DNA from 2 places in the Streptomyces sp. NPDC002776 genome. Region 2 is predicted to be linked to the other one. Evidence: riboswitches for the same ligand, from Rfam matches in the RefSeq annotation. Region 2 holds a riboswitch; the other holds the start of a gene.

Region 1 (5,086 bases), on a different contig from region 2:
CTCCAGCGCCGGGACCGGGAGAAGGTGCTGCACGGCCGCGAGTCGGGCATCATCAAGCGCCTGCCGCACGGTGAGTTCATCGAGGTGCACGAGCCGCTCAGCCAGGAGCAGCTGCACACCCTCACCGCGCACGAGCAGTACAAGCCGGCCGAGATCGGCCCGACGGTCGACGAGAACGGTGTCGAGCGCAAGGTGAAGGGCTCCGAGAAGCTGCGCGCCAAGCTCAGCAAGGCGTACTACGGCGAGGAGTCCCAGATTCCGAAGCCGACCGTCGAGGAGTACAAGGAGATCACGAGCGGCCACGGCCACCACTGATCGCTGCGCACGCCACGCCACGGCGAAGGGCCCCGTCCGTACACCGGACGGGGCCCTTCGCCGTGCCCGGGGCTGGATAGGGTGGGGAGCGCACTCCTTTCGGGGTGCATCTCTGCTACGACACTCAGGAGCGGCCCCATGAGCGCTGTGACCCCCGCTGGAGGCGACACCGCGGCGGGCCGTTCCTGGCCCCGGTTGCTGAACGGCCTGCTGGAGGGGCGCGATCTGGGCGCCGACGACACGGCCTGGGCGATGGACCTGATCATGCGCGGCGAGGCGACCGACGCGCAGATCGCCGGGTTCGTGGTGGCCCTGCGGGCCAAGGGCGAGACGGTCGAGGAGATCACCGGCTTCGTCCGGACGATGTACGCGCACGCCCATGTGATCGAGGTGTCCGGTGACACCGTCGACATCGTCGGCACGGGCGGGGACGGCGCGAAGACCGTCAACATCTCCACGATGTCCGCGATCGTGGTGGCCGGCGCGGGCGCCAAGGTCGTCAAGCACGGCAACCGCGCGGCGTCCTCCGCCTCCGGTTCCTCGGACGTCCTGGAGAAGCTCGGGGTCAACCTGGAGCTGCCGGTCTCCCGGGTGCCGCAGGTCGCCGAGGAGGCCGGGATCACCTTCTGCTTCGCGGCGAAGTTCCATCCGGCGATGCGTCACGCGGGCGCGGCGCGCGGGCAGTTGGGCATCAGGACCGTCTTCAACGTCCTCGGTCCGCTCACCAACCCGGCCCGGGTGCGGGCGCAGGCGGTCGGGGTCGCCGACCCGCGGATGGCGCCGATCGTCGCCGGGGTGTTCGCCGAGCGCGGCAACTCCTCGCTGGTGTTCCGCGGCGACGACGGACTGGACGAACTGACCACCACCGCCACCTCCCGGGTCTGGATCGTCCGGGACGGCAAGGTCACCGAGGAAGCCTTCGACCCGCGGGACGTGGGCCTCGAACTGGTGCCGGTTCAGGCGCTGCGGGGCGCGGACGCCTCCTACAACGCGGACGTCGCGCGGCGGCTGCTGAACGGCGAGCCGGGCCCCGTCCGGGACGCCGTGCTCCTCAATTCGGCGGCGGCCCTGGTGGCGTTGCACCCGACCGGGGAGCCCCTGGCCGAGCAGATCCGCACCGCGATGGCGAAGGCGGCGGAGTCGATCGACTCCGGCGCGGCCAAGCGGACGCTGGAGCGCTGGGTGGCCGCCAGCAACGCCTAGCGGTCCCCGGTCGTCGTCCCGTGATCCGGACACGGGTTGCGGGACGACGATCACTTCCCCTAGATTTCCGTACCAGGTCATGAGTGACAGTCATGAGGCCCCGGCCGACTGTCCGGCAACCCTCCGTCCGTGGCGGGGTGCCCCGGGTGAGGACCAGGCCGTGAGCAGCAAGGCTCGCGGCAAGCGCGGACCCCTCGCGATACACCAGGGGTCCTGGGTCGTTCGAGGGAGCCTTCCGTGAGCAAGCGAATGCGATAGGGCCGCCGAGCCCCGCCTCCGCGCACCCCTTTCCCCTGCTTCTTCCCTTCTCTCACGGGAGCCCTCCATGTCTGTCTCCACCGCTGCCTCCGCCCAGACCATTTGTGCCCCGCTGCCCGTTCTGGGTCGGGATGTCACCGTCCCGCTCGTCACCGGCGGTGAAGTCACCTACGCCGCGCTCGACTACGCCGCCAGCGCCCCCGCGCTCCAGCGGGTCTGGGACGACGTGGCCGCCTACGCCCCGTACTACGGCAGCGTCCACCGAGGCGCCGGGTACCTCTCGCAGCTGTCCACCGACCTCTTCGAGAACGCCCGCCGGACGGTCGCCGAGTTCCTGGACTGCCGCGCCGACGACCAGCTGATCTTCACCCGGTCCACGACCGACTCCCTGAACCTGCTCGCCGCCGCCCTGCCCGCCGGCTGCCAGGTCTTCGTCTTCGAGACCGAGCACCACGCCTCCCTGCTGCCCTGGCAGGACGCCGAGGTCACCTACCTCGACGCCCCCCGCACCCCGCGCCAGGCCGTGCAGACCCTGGAGCGCGCCCTCGCCGCCCGCGACCCGTACGCCCCGGCCCTGGTCTGTGTCACCGGCGCCTCCAACGTCACCGGCGAGCTGTGGCCGGTGCGGGAACTGGCCGCCGCCGCCCATGCGCACGGCGCCCGGATCGTCCTGGACGCCGCGCAGCTCGCCCCGCACCATCCGGTGTCGGTCCAGGACCTGGATGTCGACTGGATCGCCTTCTCCGGGCACAAGCTCTACGCCCCCTTCGGCTCCGGCGTCCTGGCCGGCCGCGCCGACTGGCTGGTCGCGGCCGAGCCGTACCTCGTGGGCGGCGGCGCCAGCCGCAAGGTCAGCCGGCGCGCGGACGGGGGAGTGGACGTGGAGTGGCACGAGAGCGCGGCCCGGCACGAGGCCGGCTCGCCGAACGTGATCGGCGCCTACTCCATCGCCTCGGCCTGCAAGGCCCTCACGGAGGCCGGCTTCGACACCCTGGTCGCCCGCGAGCGGTACCTGATCGAGAAGGTCCGCCAGGGGCTCGCCGGGGTGCCCGAGGTCCGGATCCTCTCTCTCTTCGGCGACGACGCCCCGCGGGTCGGCGTGCTCTCCTTCGTGGTCGACGGCTGGAACAGCTCCCACTTCGCCGCCGCCCTGTCCGCCGAGTACGGCATCGGCGTCCGCGACGGTCTGTTCTGCGCCCACCCGCTGGTCCGCACCCTGCTCGGCAGCGACCCGGGGACCCAGGGCGAGTGCGGCGCCCCCGAGGCGGCACCCGGCGAGAAGTCCCTCAACGCCATCCGGGTCAGCTTCGGCGCCGGCACTCCGGACGAGCACGTGGAGCGTTTCGTGACCGCGGTGCGCGAGCTCGTCACCGACGGCGCGAAGTGGAACTACCGCACGGAGGACGGCCGTTGCGTGCCCGCCGTATGAGCTAGCTGTCCAGCCCCAGGGCGAAGGCCGCCTCCAGGTCGTGCTGGGAGTACGTCCGGAACGCCACGTGCGTGTCCGTGCCCTCCACGCCCGGGATCTTGCTGATGCGGCCGGGGATGACCTCGGCGAGGTCCTCGTGCTCCTTGACCCGGACCATCGCGATCAGGTCGTAGGTGCCGGTGACGGAGAAGACCTCGCTCACGCTGTCCAGCGAGGCGATCTGCTCGGCGATCTCGGGGATCCGGTCCACGCTGGTCTTGATGAGGACGATCGCGGTGATCACGGCTGGTTCTCTCCCTCGGGGGCGGGCGTCGCTGGGGCGGCCTTCACTCTAGTCGTACGGCCGAACCGCACCCAGGCGTAACTGCACCCCAGGCCGAAGCCCACGAGATGGGCCAGATACGCCACGCCGGGCCCGCTCGTGGCCCGGCCCGCGGCCAGCCACTGCAGGGTCGCCCAGAACGGCAGCACCACCCAGGCGGGCAACCGCACCGGCAGGAAGAACAGGAACGGCAGCAGGCTGGTCACCCTCGCCCGCGGGAACAGCGCGAGGCAGGCGCCGAGGACCGCCGAGATCGCGCCGGACGCGCCGACCAGGGACTGCTCGGAGTCGGCGTTGGCGGCCGCGTACCCCAGCAGGGCGAGATAGCCGCAGCCCAGATAGAAGAGGGTGTACTGGACGCGGCCCATGCGTTCCTCGGTCAGCGCGCCGAAGACGTAGAGGAAGAGCATGTTGCCCAGCAGGTGCACCCAGCTGCCGTGCACGAAGAGCGCGGTGGCCGGGGTGAGGGCGGCGCGCGCCCCGCCCTCGAAGAGTTCGGCCGGGATCACGCCCCAGCGCCGGAAGTAGGCCCGCTGCGCGGCGAGCAGTTCGTCACCGGTGCCGTAGGCCGGGTTCAGCCCCGAGGCCGGGCCGATCAGGAAGATCAGCGTGCACAGGCCGATCAGTGCGTAGGTGACCGGCGCGGACGGCATCCGCATGCCTCTGACGACCGTGCTGCTCCACTTGCTGATCATGACCACAGAGCATGACGTAAGGGGACGCAACGGACCGGACCGCCTCGCCGCTGTGGACGGCCGAGCGGCGGGTACCCGCCAGGCCGTAGGGTTACGAGCCACACGCACCGGGACTCCGGTGAGTCACCGACACTGGAAGGAAAGAACGGTCGCGATGACGGTTCCCCTGCCGACGGCCACCACGCGGTGGCGCTGCACGCTCTGCGGCAACCTCACCCGTTTCGATGTGACCCGCTCGTCGAAGGTCGTCGAGTACGTCCACCTCGACCTCGCCGGTGAGCCCAAGGTCGAGGAGCGCGAGGTGGTCAGTGAGACCATCGAGTCGGTGCGCTGCCGCTGGTGCAACGCCGTGGACCAGGTGGAACTCGTGGACAGGCCGGGCGCCGGCTCCTGAGGGAGCGGGCCCCGCTCGGGTGATCCCCCACGCCAGGGGGATCGCGCACAGGCGATGAGGTGAGACGGATGGTGGAGACCGCAGGCGGGGGGCCGGGCGACGGCGCCGCTGAGGTGCTCGACCGTCCGCTGCCCGACGGAGTGCGCCGCCGGGTCGTGCAGATCGTCTCCGACGGGTTCGGCGGGCTGACCGTCGGTGAACTGCCCGCCCAGCTGAGACAGTACGCCCGTTTCGCCCCGAACCGGCGGGTCAAGTTCGCCGGCAACGCCATGGCCGCGGCCCTGGAGACCGATCCGCTCTTCCGTCAGCGCATCGGGGAGAAGCTGAGAGAGGCCCAGCCGGAGCTCGCCGGCGCCCTCGACTCCGGCTCGCCGCCCCCGGCCGCGGATCCGCTCGACGTGGCGGCCGCGGCCTATGTGCTGCGGCCCACCGGCTGGGTCAAGCTGGTGACCGCGGCGGGCGAGGAGGCC
Region 2 (5,086 bases):
CGGGGCCCACGGGGTGTGCGAGAAGTGGCTGATGCGCAGGTCGGGGCGGAGCTTGCGCAGCAGCCCCGGCACCAGCGTCAGGTGGTAGTCCTGCACCAGGACCGCCGCACCCTCGGCCGCCTCGTCGGCCAGCGCCTCGGCGAAGGCCCGGTTGAAGCGGACGTAGTTCTCCCACTGCCGCCAGAACGCGGAGTCGAAGGTGGGCTCCAGCGGGGTCTGGTAGAGCATGTGGTGGACGAACCAGAGCACGGAGTTGGCGACGCCGTTGTACGCGTCCGCGTGCACCTCGGCCGGTACGGCGAGCATCCGCACGCCGTCCTCGCCCACCCCGCGCCGCACCGCCTCGCGGTCGCCGTCGGACAGCGCGGAGCACACCCACAGGGCACCGGCGTCCGGGCCGATGGCCGAGAGGCCCGACACCAGTCCGCCGCCCCCGCGCTTGGTGCGCAACGAGCCGTCTTCCTGCACTTCATAGGAGACCGGGCCGCGGTTCGACGCGACCAGCACCTGAGCGGCGCCGTACATGGAAGCCATGTGCTCCAACCTAGCCCGTGCCGTAAACGCTCAAACGTGCGATGCGCCGCGTGCGGCGTGGGTTACGCCACCTTGCGGGACGCGTACTCCGCTATCTCCGCCATCGGCGGCCGCTCCTCGGTGTCCACCGAGTACGTCCGCGGCTCGAAACCGTCCTCGCCGCGCTCGAACTGGGTGAGCGCGGGGCGGATGAGGTGTCCGCGGGCCAGCCGGAGCTGGGCCGTGCGGTAGATCGCGGCGGACATCCGGCCGAGCGCCCGGCCGTCCTGGTGCCGGTGCTTGCGCACCCCGACGTCGACCTGGGCCAGCGCGTCGAGGCCGGCCAGGTGCAGCGCGTCGACCAGCATGCCGAGCTCCACGCCGTAGCCGACGGGGAAGGGGAGCTGTTCCAGCAGGGCGCGGCGGGCGGCGTACTCCCCGCCGAGCGGCTGCACGAAGCCGGCGAGCTGCGGCCAGTGCATGTTCAGCAGCGGGCGGGCCATCAGCTCGGTGACCCGGCCGCCCTGGCCCGCCGCCTGCCCGAGCGGGCGGTCGTACATCGCCTTGACGAGGTCCACCCCGGGGTCGGTGAGCAGCGGGCCGACGATGCCGGAGACGAAGTCCGAGGAGAACTCCTTCAGGTCCGCGTCGATGAAGCAGACGATGTCGCCGCGGGTGACCAGCAGCGAGCGCCAGAGCACCTCGCCCTTGCCGGGCACGGCGGGCAGCCGCGGCAGGATCGCGTCCCGGTGCACGACCGTCGCCCCGGCCGCCGCGGCGACCTCGGCGGTGCGGTCGGTGGACCCGGAGTCGACGACGACGATCTCGTCGACCAGCGGGACCTGGTGCATCAGGTCGTGCCGGATGACGGCGACGATGTCACCGACCGTCTCCTCCTCGTCGAGCGCGGGCAGCACGACGGAGACGGACTGGCCCGAGCTGCGCTTCGCGGCCATGATCTGGTGGAGCGGGCGATCGGTCACCGACCAGGAGCGGGTGCTCAGCCAGCGCTCGACTTCTTCCAGCACGTAGGCGGCTCCTTCGCTTGTGATCCGCTGTTTGTGATCCATCTCGCCGTTCGGACGACTATCTCAACTGTCCCGGTCGTCGGTTACAGTCTTGAACAACGCGGGTGACCATCGCATGTCCTGGCCGGCCCGGCGTTCACAACTTCATACCGCTCATCCAGAGGGGCAGAGGGATACGGCCCGATGAAGCCCCGGCAACCCTCCAGCCGGTCTCGTTCACGCGAGGCTCCCGGCTAGGGAAGGTGCCAAATCCGTCTCACGGCGAGATGCGTCGTGAGGAAGATGAGGAGAAAGGGCCTCGCCTCACATGGCTGTGCAGACTGTCGCAAGCACCGGGAACACCACTGTCGATCTCGGTCCCGCCGCCGCCCTGAGCTGCCGGGAGTGCGGACACCGCGTCCCGCTCGGCCCGGTCTTCGCGTGCGAGGAGTGTTTCGGCCCGCTGGAGATCGCCTACGACTTCTCGGCGTACGACACCGAGGAACTCCGCAAGCGCATCGAAGCGGGACCCGCGAACATCTGGCGTTACGCGCCCCTGCTGCCCGTCCCCTCGGACGTGGCCGGCAAGCCCAACCTCAACCCCGGCTGGACCGCGCTCGTCAAGGCCGACAACCTGGCCCGCGAGCTCGGCGTGACCGGCGGCCTGTATGTGAAGGACGACTCCGGCAACCCGACGCACTCCTTCAAGGACCGGGTCGTCGCCCAGGCCCTGGAGGCCGCCCGGGCCTTCGGCTTCACCACGCTCTCCTGCTCGTCGACGGGCAACCTGGCCGGTGCCGTCGGCGCCGCCGCGGCCCGCGCCGGCCTCCGTTCCTGCGTGTTCATCCCGCACGACCTGGAGCAGGGCAAGGTCGTGATGGCCGCGGTGTACGGCGGCGAGCTGGTCGGCATCGAGGGCAACTACGACGACGTGAACCGCTTCTGCTCCGAGCTGATCGGCGACCCGGCCGGTGAGGGCTGGGGCTTCGTCAACGTCAACCTGCGGCCGTACTACGCGGAGGGTTCCAAGACCCTGGCGTACGAGATCTGCGAGCAGCTCGGCTGGCGGCTCCCGGACCAGATCGTCGTGCCGATCGCGTCCGGCTCGCAGCTGACGAAGATCGACAAGGGGCTGCAGGAGCTGATCAAGCTCGGGCTCGTCGAGGACAGGCCGTACAAGATCTTCGGCGCGCAGGCCGAGGGGTGCTCGCCGGTGTCGGTGGCCTACAAGGCGGGCCACGACGTGGTCCGGCCGCAGAAGCCGAACACCATCGCCAAGTCGCTGGCCATCGGCAACCCGGCCGACGGGCCCTACGTCCTGGACATCGCCCGGCGCACCGGCGGCGCGGTGGAGGACGTGACGGACGAGCAGGTGGTCGACGCGATCAAGCTGCTGGCCCGGACCGAGGGGATCTTCGCGGAGACGGCGGGCGGCGTGACGTTGGGCGTGACGCGCAAGCTGATCGAGAACGGCCTGCTCGACCCCGCCAAGACGACGGTCGTCCTCAACACCGGCGATGGCCTCAAGACCCTCGACGCGGTGGCCGGCACCGGCCTCACCGCGACGATCCGCCCGAACCTCGACTCCTTCCGAGAGGCTGGCCTCGACTCATGAGCGTCAAAGTCCGCATCCCCACCATCCTGCGCACCTACACCGGTGGTGCCGCCGAGGTGACGGCCGAGGGTGGCACCCTCGCCGAGGTCATCGCCGACCTGGAGAAGAACCACACCGGAATCGCCGCCCGGGTCCTGGACGACCAGGGCAAGCTGCGCCGGTTCGTGAATGTGTACGTCAATGACGACGACGTCCGCTTCGAGCAGGGCCTGCAGACGGCGATCCCCGACGGCGCCGGAGTTTCCATCATTCCGGCGGTGGCCGGCGGCTGATCGTTACCGTCGGTAAGGCGTATCACTCTGAGTTCATCGAATTGCCCTCTCCGTAAGACAAACGGAGGGGGCAATTCTGCTTGGTTGAGCGCGGTACAGTTGGGGAACCCGCCCCACTTCGCATGCCGGGCGCATATGAGTCCTGAAGCCCTATGCGACGAGAAGTAGCCAAAGTGTGCGCGCCTTTTGCGTCATCTGCTCCTTTTATGGGGCCCGACTTGCCCTGAGTTCGGGCGAATTCTCACTACATTCCGGACTGTGCGCGTCCAGAATTCTCGTCCGATTGACCTGTTGCAGACGGCAGTTGGACAGATACATTCAGCCGCGGTCGACGCGTTCCGGCGCACGCCCCCAAACCGTGGGGGGTGAGGTCTGACCCGGATCCGCGAAGTGCGGATCTGTGCAAGGGCCAGTAATAGGGGAGTTAGGCATGGCTCAGGGCACCGTCAAGTGGTTCAACGCGGAGAAGGGGTACGGCTTCATCGCGGTCGACGGTGGTGCGGATGTTTTCGTCCACTACAGCGCGATCCAGATGGACGGGTACCGCACCCTGGAAGAGGGCCAGCGGGTCGAGTTCGAGATCTCGCAGGGCCAGAAGGGCCCGCAGGCCGACATGGTTCGCGTATCTGCCTGAACGCGCGACCAACGAACCGCAAGCTACGTCTTCCGCTGAAGGGCTCGCACCAAGGGGACCCAACCCCCCGGGTGCGAGCCCTTCCGTGTGCCCGGCGGACCCGACGGCAACCGCATGAGAACCGCACACAGGGGGCCCGAAACCCGAGAGCCGCTTGCACTCGCCTACCCCGAGTGCTAATCATTGGCGTTAGCACTCTGAAGGTGAGAGTGACAACGAAGGACCGGGTCGGTGAGGCCCGCAGGCCAGGTGGGGCAAGGAACCACAGGCCGGCGAGCCGTCCGTCGCGGGCGCGGGCGCGGTCCGAAGGAATCACCCCCAGTCCTGGAGGGACCACTTCACATGGCCAAGATCATCGCGTTCGACGAGGAGGCGCGGCGCGGCCTCGAGCGCGGCATGAACCAGCTCGCGGACGCCGTGAAGGTGACGCTCGGCCCCAAGGGCCGCAACGTCGTCCTCGAGAAGAAGTGGGGCGCCCCCACGATCACCAACGACGGTGTCTCCATCGCCAAGGAGATCGAGCTCGAGGACCCGTACGAGAAGATCGGCGCCGAGCTGGTCAAGGAAGTCGCCAAGAAGACGGACGACGTCGCCGGTGACGGTACGACCACGGCGACCGTTCTCGCCCAGGCGCTGGTCCGCGAGGGCCTGCGCAACGTCGCCGCCGGTGCCAACCCGATGGCCCTGAAGCGCGGTATCGAGAAGGCCGTCGAGGCCGTCTCCGCCGCCCTGCTGGAGCAGGCGAAGGACGTCGAGACCAAGGAGCAGATCGCCTCCACGGCCTCCATCTCCGCCGCCGACACCCAGATCGGCGAGCTCATCGCCGAGGCCATGGACAAGGTCGGCAAGGAAGGCGTCATCACCGTCGAGGAGTCCCAGACCTTCGGTCTGGAGCTGGAGCTCACCGAGGGTATGCGCTTCGACAAGGGCTACATCTCGGCGTACTTCGCCACCGACATGGAGCGTATGGAGGCCGTCCTCGACGACCCGTACATCCTGATCGCCAACTCCAAGATCTCCTCGGTCAAGGACCTGCTCCCGCTGC

Evidence for each region. Region 2 has a riboswitch for S-adenosylmethionine ahead of thrC (threonine synthase). Riboswitches for the same ligand answer to the same signal wherever they lie in the genome.
Region 1: it holds a riboswitch for S-adenosylmethionine, as region 2 does, so the genes downstream of both, ACWD11_RS06055 (aminotransferase class V-fold PLP-dependent enzyme) here and thrC (threonine synthase) in region 2, are expected to answer to the same signal.

Annotation. Positions count from the first base shown of each region.
Region 1 covers NZ_JBSFVG010000002.1:411,848-416,933, reverse strand. The annotation lists gene qcrB (cytochrome bc1 complex cytochrome b subunit) at 1-315, shown strand, start outside; gene trpD (anthranilate phosphoribosyltransferase) at 454-1,518, shown strand; SAM riboswitch class IV at 1,594-1,710, shown strand; gene ACWD11_RS06055 (aminotransferase class V-fold PLP-dependent enzyme) at 1,844-3,205, shown strand; gene ACWD11_RS06050 (Lrp/AsnC family transcriptional regulator) at 3,207-3,488, opposite strand; gene ACWD11_RS06045 (rhomboid family intramembrane serine protease) at 3,485-4,222, opposite strand; gene ACWD11_RS06040 (hypothetical protein) at 4,377-4,616, shown strand; gene ACWD11_RS06035 (NYN domain-containing protein) at 4,685-5,086, shown strand, end outside.
Region 2 covers NZ_JBSFVG010000006.1:141,146-146,231, forward strand. The annotation lists gene ACWD11_RS14830 (alpha,alpha-trehalose-phosphate synthase (UDP-forming)) at 1-534, opposite strand, end outside; gene ACWD11_RS14835 (glucosyl-3-phosphoglycerate synthase) at 597-1,541, opposite strand; SAM riboswitch class I at 1,692-1,830, shown strand; gene thrC (threonine synthase) at 1,849-3,135, shown strand; gene ACWD11_RS14845 (MoaD/ThiS family protein) at 3,132-3,407, shown strand; gene ACWD11_RS14850 (cold-shock protein) at 3,838-4,041, shown strand; gene groL (chaperonin GroEL) at 4,384-5,086, shown strand, end outside.